Regions from separate parts of the Serratia sp. TSA_7 genome, predicted to be linked through region 1. Evidence: predicted binding sites of a transcription regulator. Region 1 holds the regulator's gene; each other region holds the start of a gene.

What was found. Region 1 encodes PurR, which represses purine synthesis genes. Its sites were predicted from a motif close to CANGCAAACGTTTGCNTG; they were not measured.
Region 2: the regulator PurR is predicted to act here: its motif matches at 2,022-2,039, upstream of ACUTQW_RS22190 (nucleobase:cation symporter-2 family protein).
Region 3: the regulator PurR is predicted to act here: its motif matches at 3,059-3,076, upstream of tusA (sulfurtransferase TusA).
Region 4: the regulator PurR is predicted to act here: its motif matches at 2,007-2,024, upstream of ACUTQW_RS23230 (NCS2 family permease).

Annotation. Positions count from the first base shown of each region.
Region 1 is NZ_JBQZFU010000001.1:814,312-819,026, reverse strand. It holds gene cydH (cytochrome bd-I oxidase subunit CydH) at 206-295, opposite strand; gene purR (HTH-type transcriptional repressor PurR) at 620-1,645, shown strand; gene punR (DNA-binding transcriptional activator PunR) at 1,642-2,586, opposite strand; gene punC (purine nucleoside transporter PunC) at 2,711-3,919, shown strand; gene cfa (cyclopropane fatty acyl phospholipid synthase) at 4,261-4,715, shown strand, end outside.
Region 2 is NZ_JBQZFU010000010.1:21,844-26,558, reverse strand. It holds gene recG (ATP-dependent DNA helicase RecG) at 1-583, shown strand, start outside; gene gltS (sodium/glutamate symporter) at 640-1,851, opposite strand; gene ACUTQW_RS22190 (nucleobase:cation symporter-2 family protein) at 2,093-3,493, shown strand; gene ACUTQW_RS22185 (AsmA family protein) at 3,625-4,715, shown strand, end outside.
Region 3 is NZ_JBQZFU010000005.1:55,346-60,060, forward strand. It holds gene ACUTQW_RS16890 (zinc/cadmium/mercury/lead-transporting ATPase) at 355-2,670, shown strand; gene tusA (sulfurtransferase TusA) at 2,726-2,971, opposite strand; gene ACUTQW_RS16900 (7-cyano-7-deazaguanine/7-aminomethyl-7-deazaguanine transporter) at 3,192-3,857, shown strand; gene ACUTQW_RS16905 (GNAT family N-acetyltransferase) at 3,900-4,334, shown strand; gene ACUTQW_RS16910 (DcrB family lipoprotein) at 4,415-4,715, shown strand, end outside.
Region 4 is NZ_JBQZFU010000011.1:80,246-84,960, reverse strand. It holds gene ACUTQW_RS23235 (Na+/H+ antiporter) at 1-316, opposite strand, end outside; gene ACUTQW_RS23230 (NCS2 family permease) at 501-1,862, opposite strand; gene ACUTQW_RS23225 (VOC family protein) at 2,218-2,625, opposite strand; gene ACUTQW_RS23220 (glutathione S-transferase family protein) at 2,673-3,341, opposite strand; gene bhsA (multiple stress resistance protein BhsA) at 3,658-3,918, shown strand; gene ACUTQW_RS23210 (LysR family transcriptional regulator) at 3,976-4,715, opposite strand, start outside.

The DNA of each region.
Region 1 (4,715 bases):
GCGGCTGGCCCCCCAGCCGCACGCCTCACCGCCTACCGCAAGCGTTCTGATCTTAGGCCTTTTCGTCGCTCTCAGACCACGGTTTCGCGAAGCCGCATGGAAAACATCCGGCAGTGGGTGAACGGAGCACTTGTGGAAAAATCTGACGTAGCGGTGGGAAAATGCGAACAAGCGCAGTGAACTGCGCCTGTGTGACAACCGGGGATCAGTTCAACGCCGCGGTGAAGCTAAAAGCAATAATAACGGCCAGCGCACACACAGTGGTGAACAGTGACATTTTCAGATCGGTATCCATTACAACTCCTTTTCAGACGGGTTATCCCAAGGATAAAAGGCACACAATTAATGCGTCAAACCATTTTCCCACAGTTAGACAATAAAATCTTGTTATCATTTCCCGGTTTATAATACTGATTACCTCTTCCACTTTGGCTCAATATGGGACAAAATTCGCAGTTCACAACTGCGTACCGGCAAAAATGCCCCTCCTGACCAAACGCTGACGACTTCAATACACTAAAAACTCAGCTTCGCTTATTTGGAAGAAGGATCTACGCAGGCAAACGATTAACATCACACTTACATGCTGCAACATGTGAGTTCAGGAGTCATTCTTTACATGGCAACGATTAAAGATGTGGCCAAACGCGCTGGCGTTTCCACCACCACCGTTTCGCACGTCATCAATAAGACTCGTTTCGTCGCCGAAGAGACTAAAGCGGCCGTTGCGGCCGCGATCAAAGAGCTGCACTATTCTCCCAGCGCCGTGGCGCGCAGCCTGAAAGTCAATCACACCAAATCTATCGGTCTGCTGGCTACCTCCAGCGAAGCGCCCTATTTCGCCGAAGTGATCGAGGCGGTGGAAAACAGCTGCTACAGCAAAGGCTATACGCTGATCCTGTGTAACTCGCACAATAACCTCGACAAGCAACGCGCTTATCTGGCGATGCTGGCGCAAAAACGCGTCGATGGCCTGCTGGTGATGTGCTCTGAATACCCGGATCAATTGCTGGGGATGTTGGAAGATTACCGTAACATCCCAATGGTGGTCATGGACTGGGGCGCAGCACGCGGTGATTTTACCGATACCATTATCGACAACGCCTTCGAAGGCGGTTATCTGGCCGGCCGCTATCTGATCGAGCGTGGCCACCGTGAGATTGGCGCCATTCCGGGCCAATTAGCGCGCAACACCGGCGGCGGCCGCCATCAGGGCTTTTTAAAAGCCATGGAAGAAGCCAATATCGAGGTGCGCGACGAGTGGATTGTACAAGGTGACTTCGAACCGGAATCCGGCTACAAGGCCATGCACCAGATATTATCGCAGAAACAGCGCCCAACGGCGGTATTCTGCGGCGGCGACATCATGGCAATGGGCGCTATTTGCGCCGCTGATGAGCTGGGGTTGCGCGTACCGCAGGATATTTCCGTTATTGGTTACGATAATGTGCGCAACGCCCGCTATTTCACGCCGGCACTGACGACCATCCATCAGCCCAAAGAGCGTTTGGGCGAGATGGCGTTCACCATGCTGCTGGATCGCATCATCAGCAAGCGTGAAGAATCGCAAGTCATTGAAGTACATCCGAAGCTGGTTGAACGCCGCTCGGTCGCCGACGGCCCCTTCATCGATTACCGCCGCTAGTCGCCTGCGCCGGGAGCCAAAGCGGCTTCCGGCGTCACTTCGCTTAACCATTCCTGATTCAAGGTTTCGCTGTCCCCCAGGTAATCCAGCAGCCAGGCCATCGCCGGCGATGGGGTATTCTGCTGCCAGGTCAGGCAACATGGGCTGGCGGGAAATGGCTGTTGCAGTTGCAGCGCCACCAATTCACCACGCTGTACCAACGGCAATACCTGATGCGCAGGCATCATGCCGACGCACAATCCGGCGCACAGGCAATCCACCGCAGAGGCCCAATCCGGCACCACCAGCCGCCGTTGATTGTCCAGCGTCCAGGTGACCCGCTTGGGCAGATTGCGTGACGTATCCTCCAGACACAGCGAAGGGAAAGGCCGGAGCTGATCATCTTTCAGCAGGCCATCCAACCCCGCCAAGGGATGCTGGGGGCTGGCGACACACAACCAACGCATGTCGCCCATGTCGCGAAAGGCGAAACCGCCGCCAACCGGCACCGCCCGCGTAGCGCCGATCGCCATATCGGCACGCCCGTCCACCAGCGCATCCCATACGCCGTTAAACACTTCGGGTTGGACCAACAGCTCGACATCGGGGAATTGACGGTAAAAATCCAGCACCAGCTGACGGCAGCGCTGCGGTTTGACGATGATATCCACCGCAATTTTTAATTGGCCACGCCAACCATTGGCCACCTGCTGGCACTGCCTGCGAGTGTCGAGCATTTTTTTGATGACACCGCGCGCTTCCTGAATAAACAGCGTGCCGGCCGGCGTCAGTTCTACATCGCGATGACGCCGTTCAAATAGCGGTACCGCCAACCATTGTTCCAGTTGCCGCACAGTATAGCTAACCGCCGAAGGTACCCGGTGCAGTTCCTGCGCCGCCGCGCTGAAGCTGCCGGTGCGGGCGACCGCGTCCACGACATCAAGCGAATATTCAGACCACATGATTTTTGCCTTCAATTTTTTTAACAGCACTTCGCAAATATTACCGTTTCACAAGCAGAGATCCAGCCGGATACACTTGCCGGCGCTAAAAACCTGCGACAATAAAATATTAATGAGAAATACCATGCGAAATTCCTTTGGTTTTATGTTCTATCTTGCCGGCCTGAGCATGCTGGGTTACCTGGCCACCGACATGTATCTGCCCGCCTTTGGCGCTATGCAGCAAGATCTGCAAATTTCCGCCGGCGCAATCAGCGCCAGCCTTAGCATTTTCCTGGCCGGATTTGCCTTTGCTCAACTGCTCTGGGGACCGCTCTCCGATAATTTGGGCCGTAAACCCGTGCTGCTGATTGGCCTGGCGCTGTTTGCTCTGGGCTGCCTCGGCATGCTGTGGGTGCAAAATGCCGTCCAATTGTGGTCGCTGCGCTTTATCCAGGCGATCGGTGTGTGTTCAGCCGCCGTCACCTGGCAGGCACTGGTCATTGACCGCTACCGTGAAGGCAAGGCCAACCGCGTATTCGCCACCATTATGCCGCTGGTAGCACTTTCGCCTGCGCTGGCACCGTTGGTCGGCGCCTGGCTGTTGAACCACATGGGATGGCGGGCAATTTTCGCCGTGCTGCTGGGTATCACCGTCATTTTGCTGCTGCCGACGCTGTTACTGAAGGAAAGCGCCAAAAGCGCGCCATCTGCCCAGACCAAAAACACCCTGAGTTTCTTCCAACTGCTGAAATCGCCGGTATTCAGCGGTAACGTCACCATTTTTGCCGCCTGCTCTGCCGGTTTTTTTGCCTGGCTCACCGGTTCGCCGTTTATTCTTGGCGATATGGGTTACAGCCCCAATGATATTGGTCTGAGCTATGTCCCGCAGACGCTGGCTTTCTTATTGGGCGGTTACGGTTGCCGTACGGCGTTAAACCGCATGAATGGCAACACCTTGCTGCCCTGGCTGCTGGTAGGTTATGGCATCAGCATGGTGGCGTTATATCTGGTGGCGACATTGACCGAGCCCACGCTCACCACGTTGCTGATTCCATTCTGCCTGATGGCGCTGGTCAACGGAGCCTGCTACCCGATCGTAGTGGCGAATGCGTTGATGCCGTTCCCGGAAGGCACAGGCAAAGCCGCAGCGCTGCAAAATACCCTGCAATTGGGCCTGTGCTTTGTCGCGAGCCTATTGGTTTCGGCCTTTATAGCCCAACCGCTGTTGGCGACGGTAACGGTGATGGTTTCAACGGTAGTATTGGCCGCGTTGGGGTATATGTTGCAACGGGGAAAAGTGATCGATAATTCGCAGGCAGTGCGACAGGAACATGCTAACTCTGCGTCATAATTACCTGCACGAATAATCACTTAAAGAATATTTTTGCCGAGTGCGATTTACGGTTGAGTAAGCGCCTCGGCAAGCCTATACTCAAAACGACCTTTTAAAATAACACTTTTATAGTCTTATTATCACAAGTAGCTGTTGTGTACGCGTATGGCGTCACACTTTTTTAAGGATTTGTTTATCCGCGCCTATTGCGCTGGAGCCTTCTTAAAATTTTCCTCTGTTCATAGTCGGATATCAGACGCCACGGTGACTTTCCACCGTAGGTATACATATGCGCCCGCAGAAATTGTCTAAGCTATTTTCTGGCGGGTCATAAGTCAGAAGAAGGTGATGGAGAAGCTATGAGTTCATCGTGTATAGAAGATGTGAGCATTCAGGACAACCCATGGTACCGTATCGCTCATGAAATGCTCAGTATGGCCGGTATAGAAATAAACGGCTCACGTCCTTTCGATATTCAGATTAAAAATCCTGATTTTTTTAAACGCGTGTTGCGGGAAGGTTCTCTCGGCTTGGGCGAAAGCTATATGGATGGCTGGTGGGAATGCGAACGGCTGGATATATTCTTTCAACACGTAGTCGGCGCAGGCCTGGAAAAGAAACTCCCCCACCATGTGAAAGATATCCTGCGAATTGCCGCCGCGCGATTAATCAATTTGCAATCGAAGAAACGTGCCTGGATTGTCGGCAAAGAGCATTACGATCTGGGAAACGATCTGTTTACGCTGATGCTCGATCCCTATATGCAATATTCCTGCGCCTATTGGAAAGAGGCAACCACGCTAGAAGAAGCGCA
Region 2 (4,715 bases), on a different contig from region 1:
AGCGCAGGCGGCAGAAGCCACCTGGGAAGAGTTGAAGACTGCACTGCCCGAACTGAAAGTCGCTCTGGTTCACGGCCGCATGAAAGCGCAGGAAAAGCAGGCGGTAATGCAGGCCTTTAAACAGGGTGAGTTACAGCTGTTGGTGGCAACCACCGTGATCGAAGTGGGCGTCGACGTACCGAACGCCAGCCTGATGATCATCGAAAACCCGGAGCGGCTTGGATTGGCGCAACTGCATCAGTTGCGCGGCCGCGTTGGCCGTGGCGCTGTGGCATCGCATTGCGTGCTGTTGTACAAAACCCCGCTGAGTAAAACTGCGCAGAAACGTCTGCAGGTTCTGCGCGACAGTAACGATGGCTTTGTGATTGCCCAGCGCGATCTGGAAATTCGTGGCCCAGGCGAGCTGCTTGGGACGCGCCAGACCGGCAGTGCGGAGTTCAAGGTGGCCGACTTGCTGCGCGACCAGGCGATGATACCGGAAGTGCAACGCGTCGCCCGTCATATTCACCAGCAGTACCCGGAACATGCCCGCGCCCTGATTGAACGCTGGCTACCGGAGAAAGCGCGCTACTCCAACGCCTGACCCTCAGCCATAGACAAGGGCGCCAATGGCGCCCTTGCTTACCTCTCGAACGTTATTCAGCCCACCGCCGGGAATACCGGCAACAGCAGATACAGCTTAATCACGATCGCGTTGGCGATATCGATAAAGAACGCCCCCACCATCGGCACCACCAGAAACGCCAGATGCGAGGGACCGAAGCGATCGGTAATCGCCTGCATATTGGCGATCGCCGTTGGCGTAGCGCCCATGCCAAAACCACAGTGGCCCGCAGCCAGTACCGCCGCATCGTAGTTTTTACCCATCACCCGGTAAGTGACGAAAATCGCGTAGAGCGCCATCACCAGTGTCTGCACAGCCAGAATGGCCAGCATCGGCAGCGCCAGCGACGCCAACTCCCACAGGCGCAGGCTCATCAGCGCCATGGCCAGAAACAGTGACAGGCTGACGTTCCCCAGCACCGACACCGCCCGTTCGAACACGGTGTAAAAACCGCTGAACGCCAGCGTATTGCTGAGGATCACGCCGACAAACAACACGCAAACAAAGTTTGGCAATTCAAACACCGTGCCATTCAACAGACCGGCAATAAACTGGCCCAGGCTCAAGCAGATGGCGATCATCGCGATAGTTTCGATCATCACCAAGGACGTGATCAGTCGACCGCTTTCCGGCTTTTCAAAACCGCTCGGTTGCACGCTATCTTCCGGTGTGCCCTCCGGCGTAGAGGAGTGTTTCACCAGGTAACGCGCCACCGGACCACCGATCAGGCCGCCCAGCACCAGGCCGAAAGTCGCACAGGCCATCGCCACTTCGGTCGCGTTTTCAAACCCATAGCGTTCGATAAACAGCTTGCTCCAGGCTGCGCCGGTACCATGACCGCCGGATAGCGTAATTGAACCGGCGATCAGGCCCATCAGCGGATCCAAGCCCAGTATTTTCGCCATGCCGATGCCAATGGCGTTCTGCACCAGCAGCAGGCCCAGCACCACAAACAGGAACACCATTAGCGCTCTGCCACCCGCGCGCAACCGCGCCAGGTTGGCATTCAGGCCGATGGTGGCGAAGAAGGCCAGCATCAACGGGTCTTTCAGCGACATATCGAAGCTGATTTCCCAGTTAGCGAACTTTTTCAGGGCTAACAACAAGAGCGCCACCAGCAACCCACCGGCGACAGGTGCGGGAATAGTGTATTTTCGCAACAGCGGAATGCTTGTGACGCATTTGCCCCCAAGGAGCAAAACCAGCGTTGCCGCGACTAACGTGCCATAAGTATCAAGATGAAACATCCGGGTACTCCCTGTAACGGAAAAGATCCAATAAGAAATAATAAGTTATAGAAAACCGCTTAGTTTTTAAAACTTGATGAGGGTGGGATTAGAAGTAAAAAATGCTGAGAAGACAAGAAAAAATGAACAAAAATACGACATAAGCATTGATAACCCCGACGTAATATTAGGGCGCAACCGTTTGCTTTTGCGGGGTGGATCATTAAAATGCCTGCTTTGCCGTTTCTGGAAATGTCACATCATGACCATGCCATCCACCGAGCTTGATGCCGTGCAAAAAGCCGCCGTAACGCCCCACACCAGTGAACTGATTTATCGCCTGGAAGACCGCCCGCCGCTGCCGCAAACGCTGTTTGCCGCCGGTCAGCATCTGCTGGCGATGTTCGTGGCGGTCATCACCCCGGCTCTGTTGATCTGTCAGGCGCTCGGTCTGCCGGCACAGGATACTCAGCACATTATCAGCATGTCTTTGTTTGCCTCCGGTCTGGCCTCCATTCTGCAAATTAAAACCTGGGGACCCGTCGGTTCCGGCCTGCTGTCGATTCAGGGCACCAGTTTCAACTTTGTTTCGCCACTGATTATGGGCGGGCTGGCGCTGAAGAACGGCGGTGCCGACGTCCCCACCATGATGGCCGCGCTATTCGGCACGCTGATGGTCGCTTCCTGCACCGAGATCTTGCTTTCCCGCGTGCTGCACCTGGCGCGACGCATCATCACCCCGCTGGTCTCCGGCATTGTGGTGATGATTATCGGGTTGTCGCTGATTCAGGTTGGGCTGACCTCCATCGGCGGCGGCTATGCCGCGATGAGCGGAGGCAGCTTCGGCGCACCGAAAAATCTGCTGCTGGCCGGCGCGGTATTGGCGGTGATTATTCTGCTTAACCGCCAGCGCAACCCGTACCTGCGCGTCGCCTCGCTGGTGATCGCCATGGCGGTCGGCTACCTGCTGGCCTGGGCGATGGACATGCTGCCGGCAAGCCAACCGGCTCCGCAAACGGCGGCAGTCACCCTGCCGATCCCGCTGTATTATGGCCTGGGCTTTGACTGGAGCCTGCTGCTGCCACTGATGCTGATCTTTATGGTTACCTCGCTGGAAACCATCGGCGACATCACCGCCACCTCAGACGTGTCGGAACAGCCGGTCAGCGGCCCGCTGTATATGAAGCGCCTGAAGGGCGGCGTGCTGGCCAACGGCCTGAACTCGATGCTGTCGGCGGTGTTCAACACCTTCCCCAACTCCTGTTTTGGTCAGAACAACGGCGTGATCCAATTGACCGGGGTTGCCAGCCGTTACGTCGGTTTTGTGGTGGCGCTGATGCTGATCGCGCTGGGTTTGTTCCCGGCAGTGGCCAATTTCGTGCAACATATTCCTGAGCCGGTGCTTGGCGGTGCTACCCTGGTAATGTTCGGTACCATCGCCGCCTCCGGCGTGCGTATCGTGTCACGCGAAAGGCTGAACCGCCGCGCGATCATGATCATGGCGCTGTCGCTGGCCGTCGGCATGGGCGTTTCTCAGCAACCGCTGATCCTGCAGTTCGCGCCCGACTGGCTGAAAACCCTGCTCTCCTCAGGCATTGCCGCCGGCGGCATCACCGCCATCGTGCTCAACCTGGTGTTCCCGCACGAACACGAGAAGCCATAATCCGCCGCACTGCCTGCCACAAACGGCCGCTTGCGGCCGTTTTTTATTGCCTATCAGACCATTGCACTTGAGATGCCCGGCCAATTGCGGCATAAACAGGGTATCTTTTTTGACCGACGCGGATGTAGACGATGAAATTTATCGGAAAACTGTTGCTGACGTTGCTGCTGCTGGTAGTGCTTGCCATTGTGCTGTTGTACGTCGTGGGGCAAACCGGCTGGGCGGCGGGCTGGCTTAGCCGTTGGATCAGCGACAACAGCGAATATCGCCTGTCGGTGGCAAAAATCTCGCACTCATGGAATCAGCCGGGCCAAATCAGCCTGGAAGACGTCCAACTGGCCAAAAATAACCAGCCGCAGGCGTTGGTCGCCAAACGGGTAGATCTCGGCCTGAGCCTGCGCCAAATCACTGAACCGCGCTACTTTCACAGCGTAACGCTGCGCGACGGCACGCTTACCGTTCAGCCGCAAGCCGCGATACTGCCGGTGCAGGCCGATGTGTTGCAGTTGAGCAATATGGCGCTGCAGTCCAGCGATGAAACTTGGCAGCTCAATGCGCAGCAGGTCAATGCCGGCATTACGCCCTGGCAACCCAAAGCCGGCCATCCTCTGGGAGAAAACAATCAGTTCCAGTTCAGCGCCGGCTCGATGACGCTGAACGGTATCCCGGCTTCGCAGGTGCTGGTACAGGGTGAACTTAAGCAGAACCAGCTGAAACTCAACAACTTCGGTGCCGATCTGGCTCAGGGTGACCTGACCGGGGTTGCCAGCCGCGCCGCCGACGGCAGTTGGCAGGTGGAACGCCTGCGGCTGAGCGGTGTGCGCATGCAAACTCCGCTGACGCTGGCCGAATTCTGGCAACGCTTTACCGCCCTGCCACCGGTCACTCTCAAACGTTTTGATCTGATCGACGCACGACTGGAAGGCAAAGAGTGGGCGTTCAACGATCTCGATCTGTCGCTGCAGAACATCACCTTCCAGCAGGGCGACTGGCGCAGCGAGGACGGTTCGCTGAACTTCAACGCCAGCGATCTGATCAATGGGGGTTTCCACCTGATCGACCCGATCATGAATATGCGGCTTTCACCGGCCGGTATCGCCATTCAGCAGTTCACCAGCCGCTGGGAAGGCGGATTGTTGCGCACCTCCGGCAACTGGCTGCGCGCCAACAATCGCCTGCAACTGGACGAAGTGGCCGTCGCCGCACTGGAATACACTTTACC
Region 3 (4,715 bases), on a different contig from region 1:
AAGGCAATCAAGTTCGCATAAGTTAGTCACAAACTTCAATAAGAATGCGGCCTGCAGACACAAGAGAATCATGCTGGCTGTTTTTATAAAAATAATTAAATTTAACTACACCGTTATAGATTAATAACTCTTTATTATTAGCTGGCAGGCCTTTTTAGTCCCTGCGGGAATAACATTTTCTTTTTTTGCCTAATGACCCCTGCGTCGCCCCACCGATTAACACTCACCGGCAACGCCGATTTCCCCTCAGCCTTACAGTTAACAATAATTCTCATCCGGCGCTTGACTCTGGAGTTGACTCCAGGGTGTAGAGTCAGCGCAATGTCGATCATTAACTGCCCGGAGGGGGACGTTATGCATACCCATAAAAACCATAATCACCAGGAACATAACCCTGCAGAAGGTACCTGCGGCTGCAATCACAGCCACGGTAAAACCCAGCACGGTTGCAGCAGCAAACAAAAAATCGGCACCGTTGAAACCGGCCATGCTCATTCGCACGATCATGGCGCCGGCTGTTGCAGCACAGACGATCATGAGGATCCGGATGAGGAAAGCCACAGTCTGGCTGCCGCCCCTCCTTCCGGCAGCCAACGTTACAGTTGGAAAGTCACCGGCATGGACTGCCCCAGCTGCGCAAAAAAAATAGAGAACGCCGTTACGGGCATTCCCGGCGTAGAAAACGCACGCGTGCTGTTCGCCACTGAAAAACTGGTGGTCGACGCCCAATCCGATGTCAGCCTGCGCATCCAGGACGCGGTGCAACAGGCCGGCTTTACCCTGCTCGGCACCCAGGCAACCAAAGCCGAGTCGCCCCAGGCATCGCGCCTGAAGGAATTCGGCCCGCTGCTGTTGCTTACCACGCTGATGGTGGTCAGTTGGGTGCTCGATAGGGTCAATCCCGAACTGGGCCGCATTGCGTTTATCGCCACCACGCTGGTCGGTCTGGCGCCGGTCGCGGCCAAGGCGCTGCGGCTGATCCGCTCCGGTACGCCGTTTGCCATTGAAACCCTGATGAGCGTGGCGGCAATAGGCGCGCTCTTTATCGGCGCCACCGCCGAGGCAGCCATGGTGCTGCTGCTGTTTATGGTTGGCGAGCTGCTGGAATCCTACGCCGCCAAACGCGCCCGCCGTGGCGTGACGGCACTGATGGAGCTGGTGCCGGAAGATGCGCTGCTGCTGCAAGGCTCGGCGCGTAAACGCGTGCCGGTCGCCAGCCTGCGCCCCGGCGATGTGATTGAAATTGCCCCCGGCGGCCGCCTTCCGGCCGATGCCGAACTGCTCAACCCGTTCGCCAGTTTCGACGAAAGCGCCCTGACCGGCGAATCGGTGCCGGTCGAACGTCAGCAGGGCCAGAAAGTCGCGGCGGGCAGCCTGTCGGTCGATCAGGCCGCGCAGATGAAGGTGATTTCCGAGCCGGGCAAAAACGCCATCGACCGCATTCTGCAGTTGATCGAAGAGGCCGAAGAACGCCGAGCGCCTATCGAACGTTTCCTTGACCGGTTCAGCAGTTACTACACGCCAGCGATTATGCTGCTGGCCGTTGCGGTGATCCTGGTGCCGCCGCTGCTGCTGTCACAGCCCTGGGATATCTGGATTTACCGCGGCCTGACCCTGCTGCTGATCGGTTGTCCTTGTGCGCTGGTCATATCCACTCCGGCGGCAATTACCTCCGGGCTGGCGGCGGCCACTCGGCGCGGCGCCCTGATCAAAGGCGGCGCGGCGCTGGAACAGTTGGGCCAGGTGCAAACCATCGCTTTCGATAAAACCGGCACGCTGACGGAAGGCAAGCCCAGGGTCACGGATGTACTGCCGATCAACGGCATCAGCGAACAGCAGTTGCTGACCCTGGCCGCCGCGGTAGAAACCGGCTCCCATCATCCGCTGGCGCAGGCGATTATCAAACGGGCCGAGCAGTATGGTGCGCCTCTGCCGCCGGCTCAGGCGCGTCGCGCTCTGGCGGGAGTTGGGGTGGAAGGCGTGGTTGACGGTAAAACTCTGTTGATCAGCGCACCGGGTAAACTGGTGGCAGGCCAGCTCGACGCCTTGTTGCAAAGCCAGGTAGAAAAACTGGAAAACGCTGGCAAAACGGCGGTGGTGGTGTTGGAAAACGGCGTAGCGATCGGCCTGCTGGCACTGCGTGATACGCTGCGCAGCGACGCTAAACAGGCCATTGCCGAATTGAACGCGCTGGGGATCCACGGGGTGATGTTGACCGGCGATAACCCGCGTGCGGCGGCGGCGATTGCCGCAGAACTGGGGATCGATTACCGAGCCGGGCTGCTGCCGGAAGATAAAGTGAAAGCGGTCATCGAACTGAGTGAACTGCGCCCGACGGCGATGATCGGCGACGGTATCAACGATGCGCCGGCGATGAAAGCCTCAAGCATCGGTATCGCCATGGGCAGCGGCACCGACGTGGCGCTGGAAACCGCCGACGCGGCGCTGACCCATAACCGGTTGCTCGGTGTGGCAGAAATGATCCGCATCTCGCGCGCTACCCATGCCAATATCCGGCAGAACATCACCATTGCGCTGGGGTTGAAAGGGATATTCCTGATCACCACACTGCTGGGGATGACCGGGTTGTGGCTGGCGGTGCTGGCGGACTCGGGCGCTACCGCGCTGGTCACCGCCAACGCACTGCGCTTGCTGAAGAAACGCAACTAGGCAACGGCATACCTCAGGGGTGAATCAATTCCCCCTGAGGTGCAACTCACATCGGTCAGACGCCCTTGCGTAACAGGTAGCGGTACGGTGCCTTGTCGGTTTCCTGCGCCACCAGCGTGTGCTCCATAAAGCGGCAGAAGCCCGGAATATCGCGGGTGGTGGCCGGATCATCGGCAATAATCAGCAGGGTTTGACCGTCATCCATATGGCGTACGGTCTTGCGCACCATCATCACCGGTTCCGGACAGCGCAGCCCCAGCGCGTCAAGCGTCTGGTCTGCCTGGGCAAATAAGTCAGTCATGCAATTTTTCTCGATCAAAAGCGATCGGCGAACGCCCGCCGCATCTCATTGGCGCCTAGTTTACGCCGGTAGTTTTTCTGCGCAAGATACGTTAACGTTTGCGTTAAATTTAGCCATTGCATTGGTTGCGCAAACACGTATCATGCCGCCGCGCAGCGCATTTTGCTGTTGCGACAAGACACCCTGGGTTCCCTCACCCCACGACTAAAAAGGCTACAACATGTATTCGTTTACCGCTCAGCAGCGCCTCACCGCGTTGGTCTGGCTATCGCTGTTCCATATTGTCATCATTACCTCCAGTAACTACCTGGTGCAGTTGCCGATTACCGTTTTCGGCTTCCATACCACCTGGGGGGCCTTTACCTTTCCGTTCATCTTCCTGGCAACCGATCTGACGGTGCGTATTTTCGGTGCCCCGCTGGCACGGCGTATCATTCTTTCGGTAATGGTCCCGGCGCTGTTCATCTCGTACGTGATTTCTACCGTGACCTATCAGGGCGAATGGCAGGGCTTTGCCGCGTTGGGCAGCTTTAACCTGTTTGTGGCACGTATCGCCATCGCCAGCTTTATGGCTTACGTGCTCGGTCAGATCCTCGACGTACACGTTTTCAACCGGCTGCGCCAACGCAGCGCCTGGTGGGTTGCTCCTGCTGCGGCAATGTTCCTCGGCAATATCAGCGATACCCTGTCGTTCTTCTTTATTGCGTTTTATAAGAGCAGCGATGCCTTTATGGCCAATAACTGGGTGGAGATCGCGCTGGTGGATTACAGCTTCAAGGTTCTGATCTGCCTGCTGTTTTTCCTGCCGATGTACGGCGTACTCCTGAATATGCTGCTTAAGCGCATTGCCGTCCGCCGCAATGACGGCAGCCTGCAAGCGAACTGAGCCGTGTTATCATTGGCGGCCTGCACCCTACGGAGGCCGCCAATGACAGTAATCACCCGCCACGCTACCTTCAACGAAATCCACGCCCTGTACCGGCAAATCCCCGAATTCGGTGGCCTGCATAGCCTGGCCGATTTACAGCAACGCGTCGGGCCGTCCGCCTGCCACCTGCTGATCGCCGAGGTTGACGGCCAAGCCGCCGGTTTCAAACTGGGTTATCAGACGCAAGAAAAAGTATTTTACAGCTGGCTGGGCGGCGTGCTGCCGGCGTTTCGCCGCCACGGCGTGGCGCGGGCACTGTTGGCCGAGCAGGAGCGCTGGGCGAGAGCGCAAGGATATCGGCGGTTGACCGTGAAAACACGCAATCAATTCCGCGCGATGTTGACGATGCTCATCGGCCATCACTATCAGATTGTTCAACTGGAAAAGAAAGGCGAAGTGGCTGATTATCGGCTATTACTTGAAAAAGCCTTGTGACAACATCTGCCTTGCATTTCAACGTGGAATAGGTTGCGATACGGCAGTAAAAACCTACCTGAAAGGAAGAAGGAAGCCCAATGCGTAAAGTAGCAAAATTGATGGGTATCAGCCTGTTAGTGCTTGGCCTGGCGGCCTGTGACGGCGACACCAAAGACACCAAGGCGCCGGCGGGCGGTGCTGCGGCCAGCGCACCGGCCGGGCAACAGGTGAGTTTACTGGACGGAAAACTGGCGTTCACTCTGCCGGTCGGCATGGCGGACCAAAGCGGTAAGCTGGGCAACCAGGCGAACAACATGCACGTTTACGCCGACAGCACCGGCCAGCGCGCGCTGATCGTGATCCTCGGCGACAAGACCGCCGACAACCTGGAAACGCTGG
Region 4 (4,715 bases), on a different contig from region 1:
CGTAAATCAGGTAACCGACACCGACCACGGTAAGCAACACCAGCACCAGCGCCAGCCCCAGGATTTCACGGCCGTGATGCAGAAATTCGCGCGTTGGGGTTTTCCAACCGTCGGCAAACAGCAGCGGCGGGATAAACAGCACCAGGAACAGTTCGGGGTCAAAGTCGACATGCAGCCCGAAATGCGGCCAGGCCAGCAGAGCCCCGATGGCAATTTGCATTAACGGCAGCGGTATCTGGAACGGCAACATACGTGTCACCACCCCGGACAGAGAAACCACCAGGATCAAAATGAGGATTGTAAAAAATATTTCCATGCTTTCCTTAGACTCTCGGGTTCAGATTACATCTCTGATGTATACCCCGATAGTAGATCACTTTTTTTACAGCGATTAAAGCTTGTTGTGCTTTTCAAAACGCAGCACAGAAAGAAGAAGACTTTTCTGAAGGGGAAGAAGGTCAGATTTTCCCCCACCCAACGGGTGGGGGAAACACAGCGGATTAAATCGCCCAACCGCCGGCATAGAACACCACCAGCGCCACCGCGATCAGCACGGTGCCGATATTCAGCTTGCGCCATTCACCGGAGCAAATGCGGCCAATCACCAGCGAGCTGAAGCCCAGCATGATACCGGTGACGATATTGCAGGTCAGCACGATAAACACCGCGCACAGCAGGCCGGACATGGCGTCGACAAAGTCGTTGAAGTCCAGCTTGGTGACGTTGCTCAACATCAGCAGGCCGACGTACATCAGCGCCGGCGCAGTAGCGTAAATCGGCACCAGATAAGACAGCGGCGACAAGAACAGGATCAGCAGGAACAACAGGCCGACTACGGTTGCGGTCAGGCCGGTTTTACCGCCCGCCGCGGTGCCCGCTGCGGATTCGATATAGACCGCCGCCGGGGCCGCGCCCACCAGGCCGGAGAAAATGCTGCTCAGGGAATCCGAGGTCAGCGCCTTGCCGCCGTTGATGATCTGCCCGTCCTTATCCAGCAGGTTGGCCTGCCCGGCCACCGCGCGAATGGTGCCGGTAGCGTCAAACACTGCGGTCATCACCAGTGCCAGCACGCTCGGCAACACCACCGGTTGCAACGCACCCATGATATCCAGGCTGAAGATCAACGAATTGCCATTGGCGTCCGCCAGGCTTGGCATGGCGAACAGCCCCTGATATTTCACCGCGGGGTCAAACAGCAGGCCAATCACCGAAATGGCGATGATCACCAGCAGAATACCGCCGGGTACACGCAGTTTTTCCAACCCGAAAATCACCGCCAGACCGAGCAACGTCATCACCACCGGGAAAGAGGTGAACGCGCCCAGCGCCACCGGCAGGCCATCCAGCGGATTCTTCACTACCAGACCCACGCCGTTGGCGGCGATCAGCAGCAGGAAAAGACCGATGCCGATACCGGTACCGTGCGCCACGCCCATCGGCAAATTGCGCAAGATCCAGGAACGGATGCCGGTTATCGAGATGATGGTGAACAGCACGCCCATCAGGAAGACCGCGCCCAGCGCCACCGGAATGCTGATGTGCTGGCCCAGCACCAGGCTGAAAGCGGTAAAGGCGGTCAGGGAAATCGCACAACCGATGGCCATCGGCAGGTTAGCCCATAGCCCCATCAGCAATGAGCCGAGGCCGGCGACCAGGCAGGTGGCAACAAATACCGCCGTTGGCGGGAAGCCCGCTTTGCCCAACATGCTCGGCACCACGATCACCGAGTAAACCATCGCCAGGAAAGTGGTTAATCCCGCCACCACTTCCTGACGCACGGAGCTGCCGCGTGCGGAAATATTAAAATAGCCATCAAGCCCGCCTTTTGGTTTAACGGCGTTGTTCGCTTGAGAATTCGACATGTTGCTGTCCCCTGTATTTCATTGCCAGCCCGTTTCACAAGGCTTGTTGCTTGTTATTCCGCCCACGCATGTTCATTACGGAATCGTTTCCATCACGTCAGCTTCCCTGCCCTTCGGCCGCACCGCCCATCGGCGTGGCGTTAAAAGGCAAACGTTTAACTCTCATCGCGTGATACGGGTGATTTATGGTGGTTTATTCAAGGCAAACGATTATCCGGCCTTCCATACCCTCTGATCAACCAAGATCGCGGCAATTCATGCAGAAAAGCGCCGGGATCAATCATTATCGAAAAGGCAAGATTTGTCACATAGGTAAATCCGATGGGGCGCCCCCGGCTCAGGGGGCAAAAACCGGCTACTGAGCCTGTGCGGCTTTTTCATCCATGTACATCAGTTCCCAGATATGGCCGTCCAAATCCTGGAAACCGTGGCCGTACATAGAACCGTAATCCTGCGGCTGATTATAGGTATTGCCGCCGGCGGCAATCGCCTTGCGCACCAGGCTGTCCACCGCCGCCCGGCTGGGCTGCGACAGACAAAGCAGCACTTCGGTCGCCCTCCTGGCATCGCCAATCGGGTTCGGGGTGAACATTTTGAATTTATCGTGAGTCAGCAACATTACATAAATGCTCTCGCTGACCACCATGCAAGCGGCGGTATCATCGGTAAACTGCTGATTAAAGCTGAAACCCAACTGGGTGAAAAACTCGATGGATGCGGGCAAATTGTCCACCGGCAGGTTAACAAAAATTTGCGTAGGCATAGGCTATCTCCAAACAGAGGTTAACCCGTCAAGTATAGTTCATGCCCTCAGCTCAGCAGTTCGTAAGGGCCGCCCTGCTCCAACGCCCGCTGGTAAGCCGGCCGGGTATGGATACGCTGCAGATAGCCGCGCAGCTTCGGGCAATTGTCCAGCGAACCGCGCGCCGCCATCGCTTCCAGCGGAAAGCTCATCTGGATATCCGCCGCGCTGAATTCGTTGCCGACAAACCAGGTGCTTTTGCTCAGGTGCTGCTCAAGATAATCGCGATGCGTGGCGATCTGTTTGTCCAGATATTCCCGCTGAACCCCTTTGCCAATCGCCCCCGCTAGCGGCCGCAACAACCAGGGGACCGGCGATTGACCCAGGCGGCTGAACACCAGCTTCATGACCTGCAGCGGCATCAGCGATCCTTCCGCATAATGCAGCCAGTAACGGTATTGTTGGCGAGCATGATGGTCGGTCGGGATAAACAGCCCCTGGGCATCGTAGGCTTCTTGCAAATATTCGATAATGGCGCCGGACTCCGCCAGGGTCAGATCGCCATCGACAATCACCGGGGATTTGCCCAACGGGTGGATCTTTTTCAGCTCCGGCGGCGCCAGCAGGGTTTGCGGATCGCGTTGGTAACGCTGTACCTGATAAGGCACACCCAATTCTTCCAGAAACCACAAGATACGCTGCGAGCGTGAATTATTCAGATGGTGCACGATAACCATGAAGTTTCTCCAATCCGTTGCCAACCCAGTTCGCCAGTCTGCACGCCGTTACCGATTTGCAGCGGCACGGTGCGCAACGTCAGTCGATCGTCAGTGAAGCGGTAAAAGCGGATCTGATGCCATTGCGCTCCCCTTTAAGAATCACCTTTAAAGGGTAGTGGCGATTGTTCCAGCACGCCAGCGCTCAAAATTAAGTCAATTTATTTGAATAAAATACTCAAAACTCTCCGATTTTCTCTGTGGGCATGTCGGCCTATTATTCAACACATCGAGAGGAAACAACCTCTCACCTGACAAATACTCTGAGGATTGAATCATGAAAAACATCAAAATTTTTGCTACGGCTCTACTGCTGACTACCGCCTCTTTCGCCACCGTTGCCGCTGACCAGCCTTCCAGCCAACCTGCCGCCGACGCTCAGAAAATCGGTGTCGTCTCCGTTGCCGGCGCTTCTAACCTGAGCGCACTGGAAACCGAACTGGCTAACAAGGCCGCAGCATCAGGCGCCAGCTCTTACCGCATCATCTCTGCCGGTGGCCAGAACAAACTGCACGGCACCGCTGAAATCTTCAACTGATCGTCAGACAGCCCACTGACGGAAGAAAAAAAGCCCCGCGAGGGGCTTTTCTCGTTTCTAGCGCGCATCAAAACGCGTCGCCAGCTTCTGCAGGCGAAATTGCTCGGTGATGTAATCGACAAACACCCGGGTTTTGCTGGGCAGAAATTTGGTCGTGGGAAAGTAAAGATAGACGCTACCGCGATCGACATACCAGGCTGGCAACACCCGCAATAAGCGACCGCTTTCCAGATAAGGCAAGGCGCTTGGCATGGCGATCAACGCAATGCCCAGCCCCATTTCCGCCGCTCGCGCCGCCGCCTCCGGCTCATTCACCGTCATGTTAACGGTCATCAAGGGCGCCCGCTGTTCGTTATCCGCATTGCGCAGCGGCAGGTTGCGAATCCGCCCGGTTTGCGGCGAGCGGATAAAAATCCCCGCGTGGTTCGCCAGCTGTTCCGGTTGGCTCAAAAGCGGATGACGCCGCAGATAATCCGCCGAAGCCACCAATACCCCGTGGGCCGGCGCCAATTCACGCGCAATCATTCCCTGCGCCAATTCAATACCGCCGCCAATTGCGGCGTCGAAGTGTTCGCCAATCATATCCACTTTGCGATTGTCAAAATGCCAGTCCGGCACTATCGACGGGTAACGAGATAAAAACGCCGGCAACAGAGGCATCACGAAATGCAGACCGAAGGCGGTGCCCATGCTGACCTTTAGCGTACCTGCCGCGACAGAGCCACTGCTGTTCACCCTTTTCAGCGCACACTGGATCGACTGCAAACCGCCGCTCACTTCCTGAAGAAAACGTTCCC